2 regions of the Micromonospora mangrovi genome follow, and region 1 is predicted to be linked to the other one. Evidence: riboswitches for the same ligand, from Rfam matches in the RefSeq annotation. Region 1 holds a riboswitch; the other holds the start of a gene.

What was found. Region 1 has a riboswitch for S-adenosylmethionine ahead of ABUL08_RS26350 (aminotransferase class V-fold PLP-dependent enzyme). Riboswitches for the same ligand answer to the same signal wherever they lie in the genome.
Region 2: it holds a riboswitch for S-adenosylmethionine, as region 1 does, so the genes downstream of both, ABUL08_RS11690 (putative leader peptide) here and ABUL08_RS26350 (aminotransferase class V-fold PLP-dependent enzyme) in region 1, are expected to answer to the same signal.

The regions. Positions count from the first base shown of each region.
Region 1 covers NZ_CP159342.1:5,823,149-5,834,493, reverse strand. The annotation lists gene sigJ (RNA polymerase sigma factor SigJ) at 1-511, shown strand, start outside; gene ABUL08_RS26380 (DUF402 domain-containing protein) at 508-1,014, opposite strand; gene ABUL08_RS26375 (ATP-dependent DNA helicase) at 1,144-3,285, shown strand; gene ABUL08_RS26370 (AI-2E family transporter) at 3,335-4,633, opposite strand; gene ABUL08_RS26365 (GroES family chaperonin) at 4,790-5,128, shown strand; gene ABUL08_RS26360 (hypothetical protein) at 5,196-5,363, shown strand; gene ABUL08_RS26355 (PrsW family intramembrane metalloprotease) at 5,385-6,872, opposite strand; SAM riboswitch class IV at 6,896-7,016, shown strand; gene ABUL08_RS26350 (aminotransferase class V-fold PLP-dependent enzyme) at 7,068-8,348, shown strand; gene ABUL08_RS26345 (FUSC family protein) at 8,361-9,593, opposite strand; gene ABUL08_RS26340 (HD domain-containing protein) at 9,682-10,320, shown strand; gene ABUL08_RS26335 (DUF4031 domain-containing protein) at 10,331-10,594, opposite strand; gene ABUL08_RS26330 (FAD-binding oxidoreductase) at 10,659-11,345, shown strand, end outside.
Region 2 covers NZ_CP159342.1:2,603,444-2,614,788, forward strand. The annotation lists gene ABUL08_RS11660 (GNAT family N-acetyltransferase) at 1-315, opposite strand, end outside; gene ABUL08_RS11665 (acyl-CoA dehydrogenase family protein) at 642-2,363, opposite strand; gene ABUL08_RS11670 (PadR family transcriptional regulator) at 2,360-2,935, opposite strand; gene ABUL08_RS11675 (DUF4383 domain-containing protein) at 3,041-3,496, opposite strand; gene ABUL08_RS11680 (hypothetical protein) at 3,624-4,832, opposite strand; gene ABUL08_RS11685 (NAD(P)/FAD-dependent oxidoreductase) at 5,103-6,656, shown strand; SAM riboswitch class IV at 6,739-6,850, shown strand; gene ABUL08_RS11690 (putative leader peptide) at 6,883-7,008, shown strand; gene ABUL08_RS11695 (ABC transporter substrate-binding protein) at 7,117-7,980, shown strand; gene ABUL08_RS11700 (amino acid ABC transporter permease) at 8,027-8,797, shown strand; gene ABUL08_RS11705 (amino acid ABC transporter ATP-binding protein) at 8,794-9,534, shown strand; gene ABUL08_RS11710 (FUSC family protein) at 9,676-10,782, shown strand; gene ABUL08_RS11715 (RibD family protein) at 10,789-11,345, opposite strand, start outside.

The sequences.
Region 1 (11,345 bases):
CGGCACCACCGCCGCCGCGGCCCGGCAGCTCGCCTCCCGGGGCCGCCGCGCGGTCACCGCGCCGGACGTGCCCCGGCACACCGCCGACCTGGCCGAGCAGCAGCGGGTCTTCGCCGCGTTCGCCGCCGCCGTCGAGTCCGGCGAGCTGGACCGGCTGGTCCGGGTGCTCGCCCCGGACGTGGTGCTGATCGGCGACAGCGGCGGGCACTTCCCGGCGGGCCGGCGGCCGGTGGTGGGCGCCGACAAGGTGGCCCGGTTCATCCTCGGTCTGTTCCGTCAGGTCGACCGGCGCGGCGGCCGGCTGCGGGCCCGACCGGTGCTGGTCGACGGCGCCATCGGCTGGCAGTCGGAGACCGTCCACCGGGACGGTCGACTCCTGCGGATGGTCGCCGCCTACGCCGTGCACGACGGGCGGATCACCGGCGTGTTCCACCAGCTCAACCCGGAGAAGCTGGCCGGGCTGCCGCCGTTCGGGCCGGACGACGCCTGGCCGCCCCGCCCGGCGGCCTAGACCACCAGGGCCAGCCACTTCCGGTACGAGGTGGCGAACGGCTCGGTCCCGTCGCCGAGCGCGCCGAGCAGCCACCGGGCCGCCGCCTCCGCCTCGACCACCAGGTCGTCGGGGTAGCCGAAGCGTTCCCGGTGCTCGGCGAACTCGTCCTCGTCGCGCAGCTCGACCAGCCCGGTGGCCCGGCGGCGCACCACGTCCAGGTCGAGGTCGACCAGGTGGACGGTGTCCTCCCCCTCCCAGCGGGCCGGGGTGGCGATGTCGCAGTAGACCTCGCTGGTCCGGGGCGGGGGGTTGAACATGCCGGTCCACCAGGCGTGGTGCGGCACCAGCAGGACGAACGGGATCTGCTCGACCGACGGCCGGCCGTGATAGACCGACTCGGTGCCGGCCGGCACGCCGAGCCAGACGCCGAGGTCGTCCTCGGTGAGCCGGCGGGCCGGGTAGTCGCGGTGCGCGCTGCCGTCGTACTTGCGGTAGATCACGCGGACCACATCGCTCGGCATGACTGGCACCATAACCGATTCCGCCCACGCGCCGCGATCGGCCCGTAACCGGACGCGACCCGCCACCGCGACCACGCCACGCGGCGGATCGGCGCGGCCGGTGTCGGCGGTGCCGGGTACCGTCGCACGGTGACTCCGCCCCGCGCCGCCACCGGTTCCACCGTCCCCCGGAAGGGTCGGGGCAACCGGCCGAGCGGGCTCGACCTGCTCGCCGCGGCCGTCGGCGCGGTGCCCGGCGGGGCGGCCCGGCCGGGCCAGCAGCAGATGGCCGAGGCGATCGGCAGAAGCATCGCCGACCGGGAGCACCTGCTGGTCCAGGCCGGCACCGGCACCGGCAAGTCGCTGGCCTACCTGGCCCCGGCGTTGACCGTGGACGGCCCGGTGGTGGTCTCCACGGCGACGCTGGCGTTGCAGTCCCAGCTGGTCGAGCACGACCTGCCCCGGCTCGCCGACGCGGTGGAGCCGGTGCTCGGCCGACGCCCCACCTTCGCCGTGCTGAAGGGGCGCCACCACTACCTCTGCCTGGCCCGGCTGGACAACTCGACCGAGGACGAGCCGGAGGACACCCTCTTCGACGCCCCCGCCCGCCCGGCCGGCGGCACGAAGTGGCTCGGCGAGGCCGGCCGGATGGGCAAGCAGATCCAGCGGCTGCGGGACTGGGCGGAGAAGACCGACACCGGCGACCGGGACGAGCTGGACCCGGGCGTGGACGACCAGGCCTGGCGGCTGGTGTCGATGCCGGCCCGGGAGTGCGTCGGCGCGGCCCGCTGCCCGTTCGGGGCCGAGTGCTTCGCCGAGGCGTCCCGCGCCCGCGCCCGCGAGGCCGACGTGGTGGTCACCAACCACAGCCTGCTCGCGGTGGACATGCTCGCCGGCCGGCACATCGTGCCGCCGCACAAGCTGCTCATCGTCGACGAGGCGCACGAACTGGCCGACCGGGTCTCCTCGGCCGCCCAGGCCGAGCTGGTGCCCGAGCTGATCGACCGGTACACCCGTCGGGCCCGCCCGCTGCTGCGGCCGGAGGTCGCCGACCGGCTCACCGAGGCCGGTGACGCCCTCGCGGTCGGGCTGGCGGAGGCCCCGGCCGGGCGGCTCACCGCCGGCCTGCCCGGCCCGCTGCGCGAGGCGTGCACGCTGCTCGACGCGGCGACCCGGGCGGCGCTGGAGGCGATCGGCGACGTCAAGGCCGACGACCCCGACCCGGTCCGCAAGCAGCAGGCCAAGGCGGCGCTCGACGAACTCTCCACCACCGCGCAGCGGCTGCTGGAAGAGGGCGACCACGACGTCGCCTGGGTGGAGAAGCCCGACAACGGCAGCCGGCGCGCCCTGGTGGTGGCCCCGCTGTCGGTCGCCGGCACCCTCGCCACCCACCTCTACGACGAGCGCACCGTGGTGGCCACCTCGGCCACCCTGGCGCTGGGCGGCCGGTTCGACACGGTGGCCCGCGCCCTCGGGCTGGACGCGCCGACACCCACCCCGCCGACCCCGGCCGCCGCCGCTCTCGCCGCCAGCACGGCGCGCGGCGACACCGCCGCCGCCCCGGTGGCCGTCGCTCCCGGCAGCGCCGCCGCCACCGGCACCGTCCCGGCCACCTCCGGGCCGGGCTGGCGGTCGCTCGACGTCGGCTCACCGTTCGACTACGCCCGGCAGGGCATCCTCTACGTCGCCGCGCACCTGCCCCGGCCCAGCGTCTCCGGGCTGCCCGAGGCGGCCGGTGAGGAACTGCTGGCGCTGGTCGGGGCGCTCGGTGGGCGTACCCTCGGGCTCTTCTCCTCGCGGCGGGCCGCGCAGCAGGCCGCCGAGCTGGTCCGCGCGCGGACCGACCTGCCGGTGCTGTTGCAGGGCGAGGAGGCACTGCCGCTGCTGGTCCGCCGGTTCCGCGAGGAGCGGGAGAGCTGCCTGTTCGGGGTGATGTCGCTCTGGCAGGGGGTGGACGTCCCCGGCGACGCCTGCCAGCTCGTGGTGATCGACCGGCTGCCGTTCCCCCGCCCCGACGAACCGCTCGCGGCGGCCCGGGCGGCGGCCGTCGACGCCGGCGGCGGCTCGGGCTTCGCGGCGGTCAGCGTGCCGATCGCCGCCGTGCGGCTGGCCCAGGGCGTGGGGCGGCTGATCCGGGCCACCGGTGACCGGGGCGTGGTCGCGGTGCTCGACTCCCGGCTGGAGACCGCCCGCGGCTACGGCCCCTTCCTGCGCCGCTCGCTGCCCCCGTTCTGGTACACCACCCGCGCGGACGTGGCGCGCGGCGCGCTGGAGCGGCTGGCCAAGAGCTGACGCCCGCGCCCCCACCGGGGAGACGCGGGCGTCAGGAACGGTCGATCGGTCAGGGCGCCTGGGAGGCGACCACCACCGCGTCCGGCGGGGTGTCCGGCACGGTCCGCGCGGCGAGCCGGCGAACGGCGGTGTTGAGCACCGCGATCAGCGGCACCGCGACCAGCGCACCGGCGATCCCGGCGAGGACCACCCCGGCGGCGATCCCGATGATCACCGCGAGCGGGTGGATGGCCACCGCCCGGCCCATGATCAGCGGCTGGAGCAGGTGCCCCTCGACCTGCTGCACGCCGATCACCACGCCCAGGATGATCAACGCGGTCACCGGGCCGCTGTCGACCAGCGCCACCAGCACCGCCACGACACCGGACAGGGCCGCCCCGACGATCGGGATGAACGCGCCCAGGAAGACCAGCGCGGCCAGCGGGAAGGCGAACGGGATGTCGAAGATGACCAGGAAGATGCCGATGCCGACCGCGTCGATGAACGCGACCAGCACGGTCGCCCGGACGTACGCGCCCAGCGTCGACCAGGACGCCCGGCCCGCGTCGTCCACCTTCCAGCGCGCGGCCACCGGCAGCAGCCGGACCAGGAAGCGCCAGATCCGGTTGCCGTCCCGGAGGAAGAAGAACGTCGCGAAGAGCACCAGGATGGTGCCGGTGAGCACCTCGGCCAGGGTGGCGGCGGTGGAGAGGGCCCCGCTGGTGAACTTCGAGGTGTTGCCGTTGATCCAGCCCTGCGCCTCGTCGATGTAGCGGTTGAGCTGGCTGTCCGACAGGTGCAGCGGACCGGTCTTGAGCCAGTTCTGGATCTGCCGGACCCCCTCGGACGACTTGTCGCTCAACTGCGGCACACCGGCGATGAACTCGTTGACCACCAGGGTCAGCGTGCCGATCACCGCGGCCAGGCCACCGACCAGCACCACCCCGGTCGCCAGCGACCGGGGGAAGCGGGCCTTGAGCAGCCAGCCGACCGCCGGGGCGAGCAGCGCCGACAACAGCAGCGCGACCGCCAGCGGGATGATCACGATGCGGATGGTGCCGATGATCCGGATCAGCGACCAGGTCACCACCCCGATCACGATCAGCCGCCACGACCAGGCCGCGCCGATCCGCAGGGCGTGCGGCACGTCCGCGTCGTCCCGGCTGGCGGTGGAGGTGTGCAGCGCGGCCGGCTGCTCCACGCCGACCACGGTCGCCGAGGTGGGCGCCACCGGGCCCGGCGTGGCCGGCGAGGCCACCCGGGGCTCGTCGGGCGCGTCGTTGACGTCCCGCCGGTCCGCCCGCACCGACTCGCGTCCGGACTCGTACGCGCGGCGGAGCCGTCCGCGTACCCGCTCGAAGCGGCTCAAGCGCACCTCCTGCAACAGAACCGGCCCACCGAGAAAGACGGGGAGCCAGGATACGTCGGACCGCCTCACCGTAGGGCGGTTCCGCCACATTGCCCAGGGGCGCCATCGCGTAACCACCGGCCGGTCCGCCCCGGGCGACGGGGTACCGTCTCCGGCGTGACCGCCGACCAGAACCTCGACTCCGGCCTGCCGATCCGCATGCTGCACGACCGCGTACTGGTGCGGTTGGAGGGCAGCGAGGGCGAGCGCCGCTCCACCGCCGGCATCGTCATCCCGGCCACCGCGGCCGTGGGCAAGCGCCTGGCCTGGGCGACCGCCGTCGGGGTCGGCCCGCACGTCCGCGCCGTCGTCGTCGGTGACCGGGTGCTCTTCGACCCCGACGAGCGCTCCGAGGTCGAACTGCACGGCAAGGCGTACGTCCTGCTGCGCGAGCGCGACGTGCACGCGGTGGCCGCCGAACGCGTGGAGACCGGTTCCACCGGCCTCTACCTGTAGCTCCCCGCCGTTTGCGCTGCTGCCCGGCGGGAAGCCAGGCATCTCCAGCGCGCCCTGGGGAGGGACCATGCCGGTATTCGTCAAGAAGCTGCTGACCTGGGGAAGCGTCGCGTTCCTGATCTACTTCATGGCGTTCCGGCCGGACGGCGCGGCGCAGCTGTTCAAGGCGATCGGCGGGCTGCTGATGGCCATGGCCCAGGGCCTCGGCGACTTCCTCACCGGCCTGATGACCTGAGCCGGGCCCGCCACCGGCGGGTCAGGCGCCCGGCGGCCAGGGTGCGGCCGGGCGCGGGCCGTACCAGCCGGGCGGGCCGTAGCCGGCCGGCCAGGCCGGGGGCGGCGGCGGGGCGAGCACCACCGGGATCGGCACCACCGGCTCGTCGGGCGCCTCCACGGCCCGCTGCGACCCGTCCGGGAAGCGCAGGTGGTAGCGGTTGCCGTCCCAGACCCCGACCGGCGCCTGCGGATCCCGACCCACGAAGAACGCCCGGTACGCGGCGATCGCGTCCAGCAGCTCCCGCTCCTCCCGCGCGGTCCGGTCCCGGTCGGCAGGCTTGCGGTCCAGCCCTCGGCGCATCCCGTCCCGCAGCAACGCCAGCCGGGTCGCCGCGAACTGGTAGCCGCGCATCGCCTTCACCCCACCGTCGCCGGCCACCCGACGGGCCCAGGTCCGGGCCGCGTGCCGCCGGCCGAGACTGCCCAGCGCCGCCACCTCCGGCGGGGTGAGCCAGCCGGCGCGGACGTAGTCCGGCAGGGTGCGCTCGGTGAGCCGCCCCTCCCAGGCGCGCAGCCAGACCGCCAGCCCGACCATGCCGAAGAAGATCGGCACCATCACGCCGATGTAGCCGTAGAGCGCGATCAGCGGCTGGCCGGTCGACGCCGCCAGCGAGGGCAGCAGGTTCCAGGTGCCGTGCAGCATCATCGCCAGCAGCAGGCCGGCGATCGGGGCGAGGATCCGCAGCCGCCGGTCCGCCGCCCGGGCGCTGATCCCGAGCCCCACCCCGGTCATCGAGGTGAAGAGCGGGTGGGCGAAGCCGAAGAGCAGGATCCGGACGATGAAGATGGCGATCACCTGACGCGCGCCGGTCGCCGGGCCGTACTCCTCGACGCCGACCCGGTAGCCGTAGCCGCCCAGGTAGAGGATGTTCTCCACCATCGCGAAGCCGACCGCCGAGAGCCCGCAGTAGACCAGGCCGTCGGTGACCCCGGACCACTCGCGGCGGCGGAACACCAGCAGCAGGATCGGCCCGAGCGCCTTGGTCAGCTCCTCGATGAACGGGGCGACCAGCACGGCGGTCAGCGCGGTCGGCAGGCCCCAGTGCTTGAACTGCCCGGCGAAGAACTCGTTGACGTTGAGCGAGACCGCGGTGGCGACGAAGGCACCCCAGGCGAAGCAGAAGATCAGGTATTTCAGCGGCTCCGGCTCGTATCGGTCGAGCCAGAGGAAACAGGCGACCAGCACCGGGACCGGCAGGATCGCCGCGACCACGCCGATCAGCAGCGCCTCGGCGCCGAGGTTCTCGCCGAGCGTCCACACCATGAAGACCGCCCCGGCGGCGATCACCAGGACGACCGCGGCCAGCGCCAGGAACCGCCGCCAGCCGAGCCGGCGCAGCGGCATCCGGGGGGCCGGCGCGCCGGCGGGCGGAACGGCGGGCGCGGTCGGCGGCGGCAGGGCTCCGCCGGGCGGGGTGTCGGCCATGCGGTCAGCGTAGTCACCTCGGGCCCACTGGTCCGGCCGCATTCCGACCGCTAAGCTGCCGGGCAGGTCACGAGTGCCAGCGCGAAGCCCCGGCTTGCTGGCCGGCAACCCTCGTCGAGTTCGCGGTGGGGTGCCCCGGGTGATGACCGGGCCCAGCCCGAACAACGTGCTGGGCAAGCGCGGACCCCGTCCCGGTGCCCACACCCCGGGGTCCCCAGGACCCTGGAGGCAGCTGGCGTGACCGTCACCCTCGTACCCCCGACGCCCGTCCTCCCGGCCCCGGCCGGGACCGACCCACTCGCCGTGCTCGGCGTGCCGGGTGAGATCAACCTGGATCACGCGGCCAGCGCACCCTGCGCGCGAGCCGCAGCCGACGCGGTGGCCGAGCTGCTGCCCTGGTACGCCAGCGTGCACCGCGGCGCCGGCGCGCTGTCGCGGCGCTGCACGCTCGCCTACGAGCGGGCCCGGCAGACGGTCGGCGACTTCGTCGGCGCGCGGGCCGGCGACCACGTGGTCTTCACCCGCAACACCACCGACGCGCTGAACCTGCTGGCCCGGGCGCTCCCGGCCGGCACCACGGTCGTCACCTTCGCCGGTGAGCACCACGCCAACCTGCTGCCCTGGCCGCGCGGCTCGGTCCGGCTGCCGGTGCCGGCCAGCCCGGCCGAGGCGGTACGCGCGCTGGACGCCGCCCTCGGCGAGCTGCGCCGGGTGCCCGCCGGCCGACCCGCCCCGACCCCCGCCGGCCCGCCGGTGCTGGTCGCGGTGACCGGGGCGAGCAACGTGACCGGGGAACGCTGGCCGGTGGCCGAGCTGGCCCGGGTGGCGCACCGGCACGCCGCCCGGATCGTGGTGGACGCCGCCCAGCTCGCCCCGCACGTCCCGGTGGACCTCACCGCGCTGGACGTGGACTACCTGGCGCTCTCCGGCCACAAGCTGTACGCGCCGTTCGGCGCGGGCGTCCTGGTGGGGCGCGGCGACTGGTTGGACGCGGCACCGCCGTACCTGATCGGCGGCGGGGCGACCAGCCACGTCGGCGCGGGCACCCACGAGGTGCGGTGGAGCACCGGCCCGGCCCGGCACGAGGCGGGCACGCCCAACCTGCTCGGCGCGGTGGCCCTGGCGGCGGTCTGCGCGGCGCTCACCGAGGCGGACCGGCCCGCGCTGCACGCCCGCGAGCAGGCGCTGCTGACCCGGCTGCGGGACGGGCTGGCGGCCCTGCCGCACGTCGTGGAGCTGCGGACCTTCGGCCCCGACGCACCCCGGGTGGGCATCGTCTCGTTCGTGGTCGCCGGCCGGGACTCCGCCGAGGTGGCCGCCCGGCTCGCCGCCGAGCACCGGATCGGGCTGCGGGACGGGCTGTTCTGCGCCCACCCGCTGGCCCGGCGGCTGCTCACCGAGGCCGCCGCGCGCAGCGGCCGGCGGGACCTGCCGCCCACCGCGCTGCGGGCGAGCATCGGCCTGGGCAGCACCGTCGCCGACGTCGACCGCCTGCTCGCCGCGCTGCGGGACTGGTGACCCGGCCGGCGCTCAGCCGAGCGGTGGGGCGGTCGGGGGCTTCGGGGCGGGGGCGGCCTCGGCGGGACCGGTGCGCTGCTGCTCGTGGTCGCCGAACGCCTGCCGGACCAGCCGGTTCGCCTCGTCCTGGTCGACTCCGGAGGCGACCATCAGGTCACTGGCGGTGGTCCGCACCTGGGCGATCACCACGCTGCCGGAGAAGCCCACCCCCATGGCGTACGCCCGACCGGCCTCGCTGACCGCGCGCAGGCAGCGCTCCCGGGCCTGCTCCGGCTCCTCCCCGGCGGCGAACTCGTGCCGGAGCAGGCGTACAGACTCGGCGAGGTGCGCGACGGCGTCGGGCATCGGCTCGGGGATCGGCTCCTCGTCCTCGATCATCGTGACCGAGCGGCGGATCAGGGTGCCGCTGTTGCGCATCGCCCGGTCGATCGGCTCGGCGGCCTCGGCGTAGTGGGTGAGTTCGCTGCGCCGGTGCCAGCGGGCCGGCGAGATGGTGATGGTCTCCTTGGCGCCCTCGATCGCCTCGGAGAGCGCATTCAGCTCCTCCTTGTTCTCCCGCAGCCGGAACAACGCCTGCTGCGCCGCGCCCCGGTCCCGCGTACGCAGCGCCTCCGCGCAGACGTCGAGCTGCTCGGAGAGCAGGTCCAGCGCCGGCCGGGCGGCCCGGTTGATCACGCGTAACGGGTTCAGCGGCAGCAGGATCGCGGTGACCAGCAGCGCGATGCCACCGCCGACGAAGGCGTCCACGAAGCGGGGGATCTCCAGGTTCTGGGTGGACGGGCTGAGCGTCACGATCAGCACCGCGGTGGCCGCCGCCTGGATCACGATCGCCACGCTGGCGCCCGCGAACACCGTGATCACGATGGCGGCGGTGACCACCAGGCCGAGCTGCCACGCGCCGGCGCCGAGCAGATAGATCAGGAAGTCGCCCAGGGCCACCCCCACCGCCACCCCGGCGATCAGCTCCACGGTCCGGCGCAACCGCTGGCCCACCGAGGCCGCCAGGGTGCCCACCGCGGAGATCGGCGCGAAGACCGGCTGCGGGTTGCCGAGGAACTGGTGGGACACCATCCAGGCCAGCGCGGCGGCCAGTCCCGCCTGCACGGCCAGCCCGAACGCGGCCCGCACCCGGTGCAGCCGGTCGTGCAGGGTCGCCCGGCTCCGCTGCCGCAGCTCCTGCATCCCCTCGGCGATCCGCGCCGCGTCGGCGTCCACCAGACCCTCGCGCAGCGCGCCACGTCGCATGAACGGAGGTCTTCGGTCCCGGGCCACGGCGGGGACTACCCGCCCCGGACCCGGCGAATCCTCGCACCGGTGCGGCAGACTGCACCGGGTGGACGAGTTGATCGAGCGGTGGCGGGACGCGGCCGGCGCGGCGGGCGCCACCGACCCGGCGGCGGTGGACCGGGCCGGGGCCCGGCTGCTGGCCGGCTGGCGGGAGCCGCACCGGCACTACCACCGCCTCGACCACCTGCGCGCGGTGCTCGACGTGGTCGACGCGTACGCCGGGCTGGCGCGCCGACCGGCGCTGGTCCGGCTGGCGGCCTGGGCCCACGACGCGGTCTACGATCCCCGCGCGGCGGGTGACGCCAACGAGCGGGCCAGCGCGGACCTCGCCGCCGGGCTGCTCGCCGACGCCGGCACGCCGGCCGAGGCGGTGGCGGAGGTACGCCGACTCGTGCTGCTCACGGCCGGTCACGCGGTCGCCGCCGACGACCCCGACGGGGCGCTGCTCTGCGACGCCGACCTGGCGGTCCTGGCCGCCCCACCGGCCCGCTACGACCGCTACGCCGCCGCCGTCCGCCGCGAGTACGCGCACGTGCCGGAGCCGGACTTCCGCGCCGGCCGGGCCCGGGTGCTCACCGCGCTGCTCGCCCTGCCGGCCCTGTTCCGGCTCCCGCCGCTGCACGCCCGCTGGGAGGCCGCCGCCCGCGCCAACCTCACCCGCGAACTCGGCGTCCTCATGGGCTGAGGCGGTCGGTTCAGCGGTGCAGGTGCCGGGGGCGGCGCAGGCCGGCGGCGCGCAGCAGCCGGACCAGTTCCCGGCTGGGGACGACCCGGGCACCGAGCCAGACCGCCATCGGGAAGCGTTCCGCCGGGATGTCGTAGTGGTCCCGGTCGAAGCCGCGGCGGGGCGCGCCCAGCGCCTCGGCGAAGGCGTGCAGCTCGGCGTAGGAGACGTCGCTGATCAGGTGCGACCAGAGCCGCCCCCGCGCGGGCACGGTCGGCCGGTCCAGGTACAGCATGGCGGCCACCCTAACCGGTGCCCGGGCGGTTGATGATCACGCGGCGACGACCTAGCCTTCCCGCATGGCCGACAGCCCCCTCCTCGACGACCTGCGGGCCGCCCTCGGCGACACCGCCGTCCTCACCGACCCGGACCTGCTCCGGCTGCACGAACGGGACGAGGCCGACCTCTGCGAGGCCGGTACGCCGCTCGTGGTCACCCGGCCACGCAGCACCGACGAGGTGGTGGCGGTGGTCCGGGCGGCCGCCCGGCACGGCGTACCGGTGGTGCCGCAGGGAGCCCGGACCGGGCTGGCCGGCGCCGCGAACGCGGTCGACGGGGCGGTGGTGCTGAGCACCGTGGCGATGGACCGGATCCTGGAGATCGACCCGGTGAGCCGGATCGCCGTGGTGCAGCCGGGCGTCGTCAACGCCACGCTGGCCGGCGCGGTGGCGAAGCAGGGGCTCTACTATCCGCCGGACCCGGGCTCCTGGGAGTCCTCCACCATCGGCGGCAACGTCTCCACCAACGCCGGTGGCATGTGCTGCGTCAAGTACGGCGTGACCACCGAGTACGTGCTCGGCCTGGAGGTGGTGCTCGCCTCCGGTGAGGTGCTGCGTACCGGCCGGCGGACCGCCAAGGGCGTCGCCGGGTACGACCTGACCCGGCTCTTCGTCGGCTCCGAGGGCACCCTCGGCGTGATCACCGAGGTGACCGTCTCGCTGCGCCCCGCCCCCGAGGAGTCGCTGACCCTGGTGGCGGTCTTTCCC
Region 2 (11,345 bases), 3.2 Mb from region 1:
GCCCTCGGCGGCCGGCTCCAGCCAGCAGCCGGCCTCGCAGACCCCGCGCGCGGCGTCGAAGGCGACCAGCATCACCCCACCGACCAGGGTGCCGTCGAGCCAGATCCCCCAGATGCCACCGGCGTCCCGCGCCCAGAGGTCGGCGTAGCGCTGGAGCACCGCGCGGGCCGACACCGGATCGGTGGCGACGAAGGACGGCGACACCCAGGGGACGATGTGCGCGCGGGCCCGGTCGAGATGGGCGAGGAACTCCTCGGCCCGCCAGGGCTCCAGCGGGCGCAGCTCGGCGTCGGGGGCCAGGGCGATCGCGAACATCCGAGCAACCTAGCAGCCGCCCCGCTCCCCCGACCCATGTCGACCCCGCCGGCCCCGCCCGCGCCGCCGGACCCGCCCGCGCCGCCGGACCCGCCTGCGCCGCTGGACTCGCTCGCGCCGCCGCCAGCTACCGGCCCCCGCCGGCCCGCAGGGTCGTGCCGCTGCGCCGCGCGGGCAGCCCACCGAACGCGATGATCGTGCCCGATCCAGGATCGAGTCGCATCGCCGCGCTTCGGAGGCCACTACATCCAGGATCGAGCACGATCATCCGAGTCCGCGGATGACAAAGCGGGCGGGGTGGCGGGGCGGGGCGGGGCGGGGGTGGGTCAGGGGCGCATCTCGTAGGTGCCGGCGAGGGCGGCGACGCGCGCCCAGATCCGGGCGGTCCGCTCGGGGTCCTGGACGGGGCGGCGGACGTGCGCGAGGGCCCAGGCGGCCTGCGCGTCGCTGGTGGCCGCCTTGCCGTGCAGTTCGGTGGCGTGCGCGGAGAAGTCCCGCACCAGCAGGTCGAAGATCTCGTCGAGCAGGTCGGCGTCCAGCCCGGTCAGCTCCGCCTGCTCCAGGATCAGGTGGCCGTAGACCACCAGCGCGAAGAGCTGCCCGAGGGCGAGCAGGAAGTCCAGGTCACGCTGCTGGGCCTCGTCGGGGGCGTGCGCGGCGAGCAGGGCGCAGAGCCCGTCGGCCTGCTCCCGGAACCGGGCCACGTTCGGCACCTGCGCGTGGGCGTCGTACGCGGCACGCCAGTCGTGGAAGCGGATCGCGCCGAGGCCCCGGGCCGGACCCTGCCGGAACAGGAACTCGTCGTCGGCGGCGTCGTGCCGGGTGGGCACCGGCGGGTGCTCGGCCGGCTGGAACAGGTAGTTGCCCATGAACTTCAGGATCAGCGCCAGGTTGACGTGCACCGTCCCCTCCAGCTTCGGCAGGCCCCGGATGTCCTTGGCGGCCTTGTCGAAGTAGGTGTCGGCCTCGAAGCCCTTGGCGGCGATGACGTCCCAGAGCAGGTCGACGACCTTCTCACCCTCGGTGGTGACCTTCATCTTCGTCATCGGGTTGAACAGCAGGTAGCGCCGGTCGTCCGGGCCGGCCGTGCGGAAGTAGTCGACCGCGCGGTCGCTGAACAGCTTCATGGCCACCAGCCGGGCGTACGCGTCGGTGAGCTCCCGGCGCACGTGCGGGAAGTCGGTGACCCGCTTGCCGTAGAGGATCCGCTGGTGGGCGTGGGTGACGGCCTCGTACATGGCGTGCTCGCAGATGCCGATGGAGGCGGTGCAGAGGTTGAACTTGCCGACGTTGACGGTGTTCAGCGCGGCGTCGAAGGCGGCCCGCCCGGTGTGCAGCACGTCCTCGGCGCGCACCGGGTAGTCCTCGAGGCGGAACTCGCTGACGTACATCTGCCCGTTCACCACGTTGCGGACCAGGTGGTACGCCGGGTGGCGGCTGTCGGCGGCGAAGAAGACGTACCCCTCGGGGCCCTCGACGTCGGCGCGGCGGCCGAAGACGGAGACCAGCCCGGCGACGTTGCCGTTGCCGATGTAGTACTTGCCGCCGGTGGCCCGGAAGCCGCCCTCGCCGTCGGGGGTGAGCAGCATGTCGGTGGAGTAGATGTCGGCGCCGTGCGGGCGCTCGGAGAGGCCGAACGCCATCACGTGGCCCTCGTCGAGCAGCGCGGCGGCGCGGGCCCGGGCGGCGGCGTTGTCGCTCTGCCAGACCGGGCCGAGGCCGAGCACGGTGACCTGCCAGGTGTACCAGTAGCCGAGGCCGTAGAAGCCGAGGATCTCGCTGAGCGCGGCGTTGCGCGCGGTGTCCCAACGCTTGTCCGGGTCGCCGTCGCCGTCGGCCGCCGGGGTGAGGAAGGTGGCGAAGAGCCCCTCCTTGGCGGCGAAGTCGAGGAAGTCGCCGTACCACTCGCGGCGGTTGTAGCTGTCGACCAGCGCCTGCTTGCCCCGGGACTCGAACCACTCGACGGTGGCGCGCAGCAGCCGGCGGGAGGTGTCGTCCAGGTGGGTGGGGTCGTAGTCGCGCGGGTTGAACAGCAGCGGGTCGGTCACGGCGTTGCCTTCCGGTCGGGGGTGGGGTCGAGGCCGCGGAGGGTGGCGAGCACGTCGTCGAGCCAGTCGAGCACCATCCGCTCGTACGCGATGCCGCCGCGCAGCACGACGTGCTGGAGCGACCCGCGGGCGTCGCGCGGGTCGGGGTCCGGGAAGTCCCGGCGCTCGCCGGCCAGGTAGCCGGCGAGGGTGGCCCGGTGGTCGTCGCGGTAGCGCTCCACCTCGGCGACCAGGGCGGCGCGGCCGACCTCGTCGTCGAACGCGGCACCGCGGATCTTGACGGCCAGCTCGTGCCGGACCGCCTCGGGCTGCACCGGGGCACGCAGCCAGCTGATCAGCGCGGCCCGGCCGGCGGGGGCGGCCGACCAGACCTTCTTGTCCGGCAGGCCGTCCTGGCCGACCTCCTGCGCGGTGATCCAGGCGTCGGTCTCCATCCGCTTGAGCACCCGGTAGATCTGCTGGTGGGTGGCGGTCCAGAAGCGGCCGATCGAGCGGTCGAAGCGCCGGGCCAGCTCGTAGCCGGACGCCGGCCGCTCCAGCAGCGAGACCAGAATGGCGTGCTCCAGCGACATGCCGAGCATCTTGCTATGCAACGAGTTGCATAGCAAGCCCCGCGCACACGACGGCGCCGCGACCGGACGGGTCGCGGCGCCGGATACGCGGTGGACGCGGACGGGTCAGCGGCGGTCCGCCGGCCGGCGGGTGAGCGCCAGGCCCAGCGCGATCATGCCGATGCCGAGCAGCAGGTGCAGCCAGTTGTCCGCCCCGTTGACCGGGATGAAGTTGGCCCCGCTGTTGTGGCCGACGATCAGGCCGTAGAGCCAGAGCACCAGGTAGATCGCCCCGCCGCCGACCAGGAACGTCCGCGCGCCGGACACCGTCCGGGCCATCAGCACCCCGGCGACGCCGAAGAGCAGGTGCACGATGTTGTGCAGGACCGACACCTGGAACAGGCCCAGCAGCTTCGCGTCCGAGGTGTGCCCGGCGAACTGCATGGTGCCGTAGTTGCTGGTGATGCCCGGGATGAAGCCGAGGACGCCGATCACCAGGAAGACGATGCCGACCGCCTGGGCGGCACGTCGTACGGGGGACGCGGCGCCCCCCGGCGCGCCAGGACGAGTTCTGTTCACCATGCGAGCCACCTCCGTCGGAAGACGTGCGTGGGTGGGACTCCCCCACCCCGGCGGCCTGAAACCCCGACGCCGGTGTTCAGCCCGCCGGCAGGTGCTCGCGCAGCGCGGCGAACTGCGCCACCGGCGCTCAGATGATGAAGTGCGTCCAGTAGGTCAGCCAGACCACGAAGAGCGCGCCCTGCAGCAGCGCCAGCCCCGCGGTCAGCCAACTGTCGAGGGCGGCCCGCCCGGCCCAGCGGGCCAGCACCAGACCGACCGGGAACGCCGCGAGCAGATAGCGCAGCAGGCTCTTGTGGACCGGCGGCCCCATCGACAGCGGCACCAGCACCACGATCACCGTGTAGACCAGGTAGGGCAGCTCGGCCCGGCGCAGGCCGACCAGGGCGACCAGCAGCACCGCGACCGCGCACCACACCCGCAGCGCGTTGGCGCTGTTCGGCCCGGTCAGCGCCCCCCACGCCACGCCGAGCGGGTTCTGCACGGTGATCCCCCAGCCCTTCTCCTGGGCGTGCTTGTAGGCGTACCAGTCGCCACTGCGCCAGCGACAGAACGCCATGAAGGTCCACCAGCCGGCCGGGACGAGCAGCAGCGGCCAGCCGGTACGCACACAGCGCAGCAGCGTCCGCGGGTCGAGCCGCCAGCCGTGCTGGCGCAGCAGCACCAGGGCGAGCGGGACGACCACCACGAAGCCGACCGAGCGACTCAACGCCAGGAAGTAGCCGACGATCCCGACCAGCAGCCAGCGGCGCTGCTCGGCGTACCAGAAGGCGGCCAGCGCCAGGCAGAGGAAGAGCGACTCGGTCAGCGCCGCCTGGAACAGGAACGCGGTCGGCAGCAGCACCAGGTAGCGGACGAACCGCCGACCCGCCACCGGGTCGTCACCCTGGCCCGCAGCCGGGTCGGCGCCGAGCAGCCGGGCGCCGAGCCGGTGGGCGTAGTAGAGCTGGAACAGGAACGCGACGTTGGCGACCACCAGCAGGGCCCACGCGGTGTGCCCGCCGAGCAGCAGCGCGACCGGCCGGGCCAGGAACGGGTAGAGCAGCGGGAAGCCGAAGTCCCGCCACGGCTGGTCCAGCGGCAGCCGGGCCAGGTGGTCGTAGAGGAACGAGTCCCAGGCGAACCAGAGCGAGACCCACCGGTGCGACGAGACGGCGTGCTGCTGGGTGCGCATCATCGCGTCGTCCGCCGGGGGCGCCCCGGGCACCTGGTCCCAGGCGCTCAACGCGAGCACCCCGACCAGGCTCAGCACCAGCTTCGTGCCGACGAAGACGGCCAGCACGAACCCCCACGGCTCGGGCACCCGGTCGGCCAGCCGGGACCACGCCCGCCGGCCCACGGCCGGCCACCCGCCCGGTCCGGTGCGCCGCGGTGCGGTGGCGGGGCCCGCCCGCCGCCCGTCCGTCATCCGATCCCCCACCGGTCGCCCCCGCGCGGCGCCGGGCCGCGAACCGGACCGGCATCCCCGTTGGTGCCGGGTTGACACCTCGGGACGGCGGGCGGTTCGGCGACCGGCGACAATCCCCCGGCACGGGTACGTGAGTTCGGGCGCAGGCCGGGTAAGGGCGCTGCCGCAACGAACAGCCGGCTGGCGGGGGGCTCGGGGAGCATGAGCGAGAAGAACGGCACCGTGGTCATCGGGGCGGGGCCGGCGGGCCTGACCGCTGCCTACGAACTGCTCCGGCACGGCGAGCCGGTCCGGGTGTTCGAGTCCGACGACGTGGTGGGCGGGATCAGCCGCACGGTGGTACGCGACGGCTGGCGGTTCGACATCGGCGGGCACCGGTTCTTCACCAAGGTGTCCCGGGTCGAGGCGTTCTGGCACGAGATCCTGCCCGACGAGGACTTCCTGCTGCGGCCCCGGATGAGCCGGATCTACTACCAGGGCGCGCTCTACGACTACCCGCTCAACGCCGGCAACGCGCTGCGCAACCTGGGCGTCGTGGAGGCGCTGCGCTGCGTCGGCTCGTACGGGCGGGCCCGGCTGCGCCCGCCGAAGGACCAGTCGCACTTCGAGGGCTGGGTGTCGGCCCGGTTCGGCTGGCGGCTGTACTCGAAGTTCTTCAAGACCTACACCGAGAAGGTCTGGGGGATGCCGGCCGACCAGTTGCAGGCCGACTGGGCCGCCCAGCGGATCAAGAACCTGTCGCTGTCGAAGGCGGTGCTCGGCGCCCTGCTCCCCCGCCGCAACCGCAAGGACGTGACCAGCCTGATCGAGGAGTTCCAGTACCCGAAGTTCGGTCCCGGGATGATGTGGGAGCGCTGCACCGAGCAGGTGGAGAAGCGCGGCGGGTCGGTGCGTACCGGCGCGTGGGTGACCGCCGTGCACCGGGACCCGGCGACGCGGCGGGCCACCGGCGTGACGGTGGTCGACGCGGACGGCGAGCGCACCGAGCCGGCCGACCACGTGATCTCCTCGATGCCGATCTCCGCCCTGGTCCACGCGATGCGCCCGGCCGCGCCGGAGCGGGTGCGGGCCGCCGCCGACGACCTGCGCTACCGGGACTTCCTCACCGTCGCGCTGGTCGTCCCCGAGGAGTTCTCCTTCCCCGACAACTGGATCTACGTGCACGACCCGGCGGCGAAGGTGGGGCGGATCCAGAACTTCGGCTCCTGGTCGCCGTACCTGGTCAAGGACGGGCGCACCTGCCTGGGGCTGGAGTACTTCGTCTTCGAGGACGACGAGATGTGGCGTACGCCGGACGCGGACCTGATCGCCCTCGGCACCGCGGAGCTGGAGCGGCTCGGCCTGGTCCGGCCCGGCTGCGTGGAGGCCGGCCACGTCGTGCGGATGCCCAAGGCCTACCCGGTGTACGACGAGCGCTACCAGCACAACGTGGACGTGATCCGGGACTGGCTGGCCCGTGAGGTACCGAACGTGCACCCGGTGGGGCGCAACGGCATGCACCGCTACAACAACCAGGACCACTCGATGCTCACCGCGATGCTGACCGCGGAGAACATCGCGCACGCCGCCGGGCACGACGTGTGGACGGTCAACGTCGAGCAGGACTACCACGAGCAGAAGTCGACCACCGGCGGACGGGCCGACGGGCGGCACGGCACCGGCCGGGACGCGCCGATCATGCCGGCCCGCCCCGACGGGCACCGCCCGGTACGCGAGCTGAGCGAGGCCACCCCGACGGCGGTCCGCCGGCCCTGAGCCGGGGCGGTAAGGGGCCGTACGTGAGGGTGGTCATAACGACTGGACGCCCCGGGCGGCCCTGCTGCTAGCCTTCTCGGCAGGTCATGAGCGCCAGCGCCAAGCCCCGGCTCGCTGGCCGGCAACCCTCCTCCGCGGTGGGGTGCCCCGGGTGAGGACCAGGCACCGACGGGACGTCGGTGCAAGCGTGGCCTGGAACCCAGGTCATCACCGACCCGAGGGAACCATGTCTGCTCACCATCGCACCCCGCCCGGCGACCACGTCGCGCACCCGACCGGCTTCGCGCTGGTCAAGCGCCGGCACGTCGACCTGATGCGGGTGTGCAGCGCCGGCTGTCGCCGCACCCGCTGAGCGCCGCACCACCCCTTCCTTCCTCGATCCACCCATCGGCACGCCCGGCGTTCGGGCGGTGCCGTCGGTGGCGTGTGCCCACGCCACCGCTCGACCCTGGAGAACCTCGTGCGATTCCTGCCTGCCCTGACCCGCGTCGCCGCGCTCGGCGCCGCCGCCGTACTCGCCGCGACCGGCCTCACCGCCTGCGGCGACGACGGCGCCACCAGCGAGGCCGCCAACCCGTACGGGCTGCTGCGGCCCGGCGTGCTGCGCGCCGGCACGCTCACCGACGCCCCGCCGAACGTGTACCTGAAGGACGGGAAGTTCACCGGCTTCGACAACGACCTGCTCGTCGCGGTCGCCGCCAAGGCGGGCCTGAAGGTCGAGTTCGTCGGCACCGACTTCTCCGCGCTGCTGTCCCAGGTCAACAACCACAAGTTCGACGTGGGCAGCTCCTCGATCACCATCACCGAGGCGCGGAAGAAGACCGTCGACTTCGGCAACGGCTACGACTTCGGCTACTTCGGCCTGGACGTGCCGGCCGGCTCGCCGATCACCGGCTTCGACCAGCTCGCCGGCAAGCGGGTGGTGGTCGTGCAGGGCACCGTGCAGGACGACTACGCCACCGGCAAGGGCCTCGACCCGGTGCGGGTGCCGGACTACAACGGCGCCCTGAACCAGCTCAAGGCCGGCACCGCCGACGCCTGGATCGCCCCCGCCGAGATCGGCGAGAAGTCCGCCGCGGACAGCGCCGGCAAGATCACCGTGGCGGCGAAGCAGCTCAGTCCCGCCCCGACCGCGTACGCGGTGGCCAAGGGGAACGACAAGCTGCGCGCGGCGCTCGACAAGGGCCTCGACGAGGTCATCGCCGACGGCACCTGGACGCGGCTGCAGGCGCAGTACTACCCCGGCCGGCCGATCCCGGCGGACTTCACGCCCGGCAGCGGCACGGTGACCACCCCGGCGCCGTCGGCGTCGGCCACCTCCTGACGGTACGGACACCACGAGCGGACGCAGGGCGGCGGGAGACGAGCGGATGGATCCACTGAGCACCCTCTGGGAGACCTTCTTCGACGGGGACTCCATGCGGCAGGCACTGCCGGAGATGCTGACGGTCGGCCTACCCAACACGCTGATCCTGGCGGTCTCCGCCGCCCTGCTCGGCTCCGTGGCGGGCCTGCTGCTGGCGGTCGCCGGCATCTCCCGTACCCGATGGTTGCGGTGGCCGGCCCGGGTCTACACCGACGTCTTCCGCGGCCTGCCGGCGGCGGCGACGATCCTGCTCATCGGGGTCGGTCTGGCGCCGCTCGGCATGCGGATCTGGGGACCGGACCCCTACCCGCTGGGCGTCCTGGCGCTCTCGCTGATCGCCGCCGCCTACCTCGGCGAGATCTTCCGCGCCGGTATCCAGAGCGTGGAGGCCACCCAGTTGGAGGCCGCCCGCGCCCTCGGCTTCTCCTGGGGACGGGCGATGCTGCTGGTCGTCGTCCCGCAGGGCGTACGCCGGGTCCTGCCGGCCTGGGTGAACCAGCTGATCGCCCTGATCAAGGACTCCAGCCTGGTCTACTTCCTCGGCCTGGTGGCCAGCCAGCGGGAGCTGTTCCGGATCGGCCAGGATCACGCCGCCACCACCGGCAACGAGTCGGCGCTGCTGCTGGCCGGGCTCTTCTATCTCGCGCTGACCATCCCGCTGACCCACCTGGTGAACGCGATCGACCGGCGGCTGCGCCAGGGCCGGGCCGTGGCGCCGCCGGACGACGACGACCTCGAACCGCTGCCGGTCACCGGACGGAAGGACACCCGATGAGCACCGTCACCGCCCCGGTCGGCCTGGCCGTCCGCGACGTGCACCTGGCCTTCGGCGCCCACCGGGTGCTGCGCGGCGTCGACCTCGACGTGCCCCGGGGCGGTACGACCTGCGTGATCGGTCCGTCCGGCTCCGGCAAGTCCACCCTGCTGCGCACGGTGAACCGGCTGATCGAACCCGACCGCGGGGACGTGCTGCTGGACGGTCGCAGCGTGCTGCGCGACGACCCGGACGCGCTGCGGCAGCGGATCGGCATGGTCTTCCAGCAGTTCAACCTCTTCCCGCACATGACCGTGCTGCGCAACGTCACCCTCGCCCTGCGCCGGCTGAGGAAGCTCCCCGAGGAGGAGGCCGTCCGCGTCGCACGGGAGCAGCTGGAGCTGGTCGGGCTGGCCGGCAAGGCCGACGCCCGGCCGGCGCAGCTCTCCGGCGGCCAGCAGCAGCGGGTGGCGATCGCCCGGGCGCTGGCGCTGCGCCCACAGGTGATGCTCTTCGACGAGCCCACCTCGGCGCTCGACCCGGAGCTGGTCAAGGGGGTCCTCGGGGTGCTGACCGAGCTGGCCGCCGGAGGCATGACGATGGTGGTGGTGACGCACGAGATGGGCTTCGCCCGCCAGGTCGCCGACACGGTGGCCTTCATGGACCACGGGGTGGTGCTGGAGGCGGGCGAGCCGGCGGCGGTCTTCGGGTCGCCCGAGCACCCGCGGCTGCGCCGCTTCCTCGACCAGGTGCTCTGACCCGCCCCCGCCCGGTGTGACCGCCGGCTCGCCAGCTACGCGAAGAGTCCGGTTACGGTGATCATCCCCGCGGGTAGGAACCGGTCCGGCCGGAAACGTCGGTCCGGTGGTGCGCCGGTCCGCCTGGGAGGGGTGCGGACAGTGCAGGGGTGGGTGAAGGCCGCCGTCGGGCGGCTGCGACAGGCGTGGGTGCCGGTCCTCGAGGCGGCCCTGGCGGCGACGGTCGCCTGGCTGGTGGCGGCGAAGCTGATCGGCCACCCCGATCCGTTCTTCGCGCCCAGCGCCGCGCTGATCGTCCTCGGGGAGTCCCGTGGGCGGCGACTGCGGCAGACCGTCGAGCTGATCCTCGGGGTGGCCGCCGGGGTGCTCACCGCGGAACTGATGATCGAGGCGCTCGGCCCGGGCGTCGGGACCATGCTGGTCGTGCTGCTGCTGACCCTCGGCGTCACGGTCGCGGCCGGGGCGAGCAGCACGCTGGTCATGCAGACCACCGTCTCCGCGCTCTATCTGGTGGTGGTCGCGCCGAAGGCCGAGTTCATGCCGTTCCGGTTCGTCGACGCGCTGATCGGCGGCGCGGTGGCGCTGGCCGCCAGCCAGCTCGTCACGGCCCGCGACCCGATCGCCCCGCTGGTCGCCGAGGCCCGGCAGACCTTCGCGGACCTCGCCGACCTGATCGACTGCGTGAACGACGCGCTCGGCCACTGCGACGAGAAGCAGGCCCGCGCCGCGTTGGACCGGGCCCGGCAGGTCGACGGCTGCGTGGAGCGGCTCCAGAAGGCCGTGCAGGCGTGCGGGGAGACGCTGCGGCTGCGGGTCCGCCGCCGGCGGCACCTCGGGCAGGTCGAGGACGTCGAGGCGACCGCCCGGCAGCTCGACTACGCGGCCCGCAACATCCGCGTCCTGGCCCGCAACGGGGTGACCCTGGCCCGGCTGCACACCGCCACCCCGCCGCAGCTCGACGACGCGCTGCGCGCCCTCGCCGAGGCGGTCCGGGCCGCCGGCGCGGCGCTGGCCACCGACCTGACCGGCCGGGACGACGCCGACCGGCACGTCGGCCGCGCCGACGAGGCCGCCCTGGCGGCGGTACGCATCGGCGCCGACCTGCTCGCCACCGACCCGCCGCTGCCGGTCGTCATGATCGTGGGGCAGATCCGGGCGACCGCCATCGACCTGCTGCGCGGCGTGGGCGGCGACGACGTCGCGGTACTGGACCGGGTCGACGCGGCGCTCGGCCTACCGGCCGTCTGACCGGCCCTACCCCGGCCCGTCCTCGTCGGGGCTGTCCCCGTCGCAGCGGTCGGAGAGGGCGTACCGGGTGAGCACGACGTCGGCGATCCGGCGCACCTCCAGCACCCGTGCCGGACGGGCCGGATGCCACGGGAACCGGCCGTCGACCACGAACCGGGGCGCCCGGCCGTCACCGACGAAGAACGGCGCGACCACCAGGTGCAGCTCGTCGGCGAGGCCGGCGGTGAGGAACTGGACGTGGACGGCGCCGCCGCCCTCCACCATCAGCCGGCGGACCCCCCGGGCGGCCAGGTCGGCCAGGACCGTCGCCGGGGTCACCGGCTCACCGCCGTCGACCACGGTGGCCGCGTCACCGAGGCGTTCCCGGGTCTTCTCCACCGCCCCGCTCGGGGAGTAGACGAGCTTCTCCCCGTCGCCCATGGTGAAGAACCGGGCGGTCGGGTCCAGGTCGCCGGTGCCGGTGACGGTCACCTTCACCGGGGACGGCGGCAGGCCCCGGGCCACCCGGTCGGCGCGGCGCCGCGCGGAGCGCACCAGCAGGCGGGGGTCGTCCCGGCGTACGG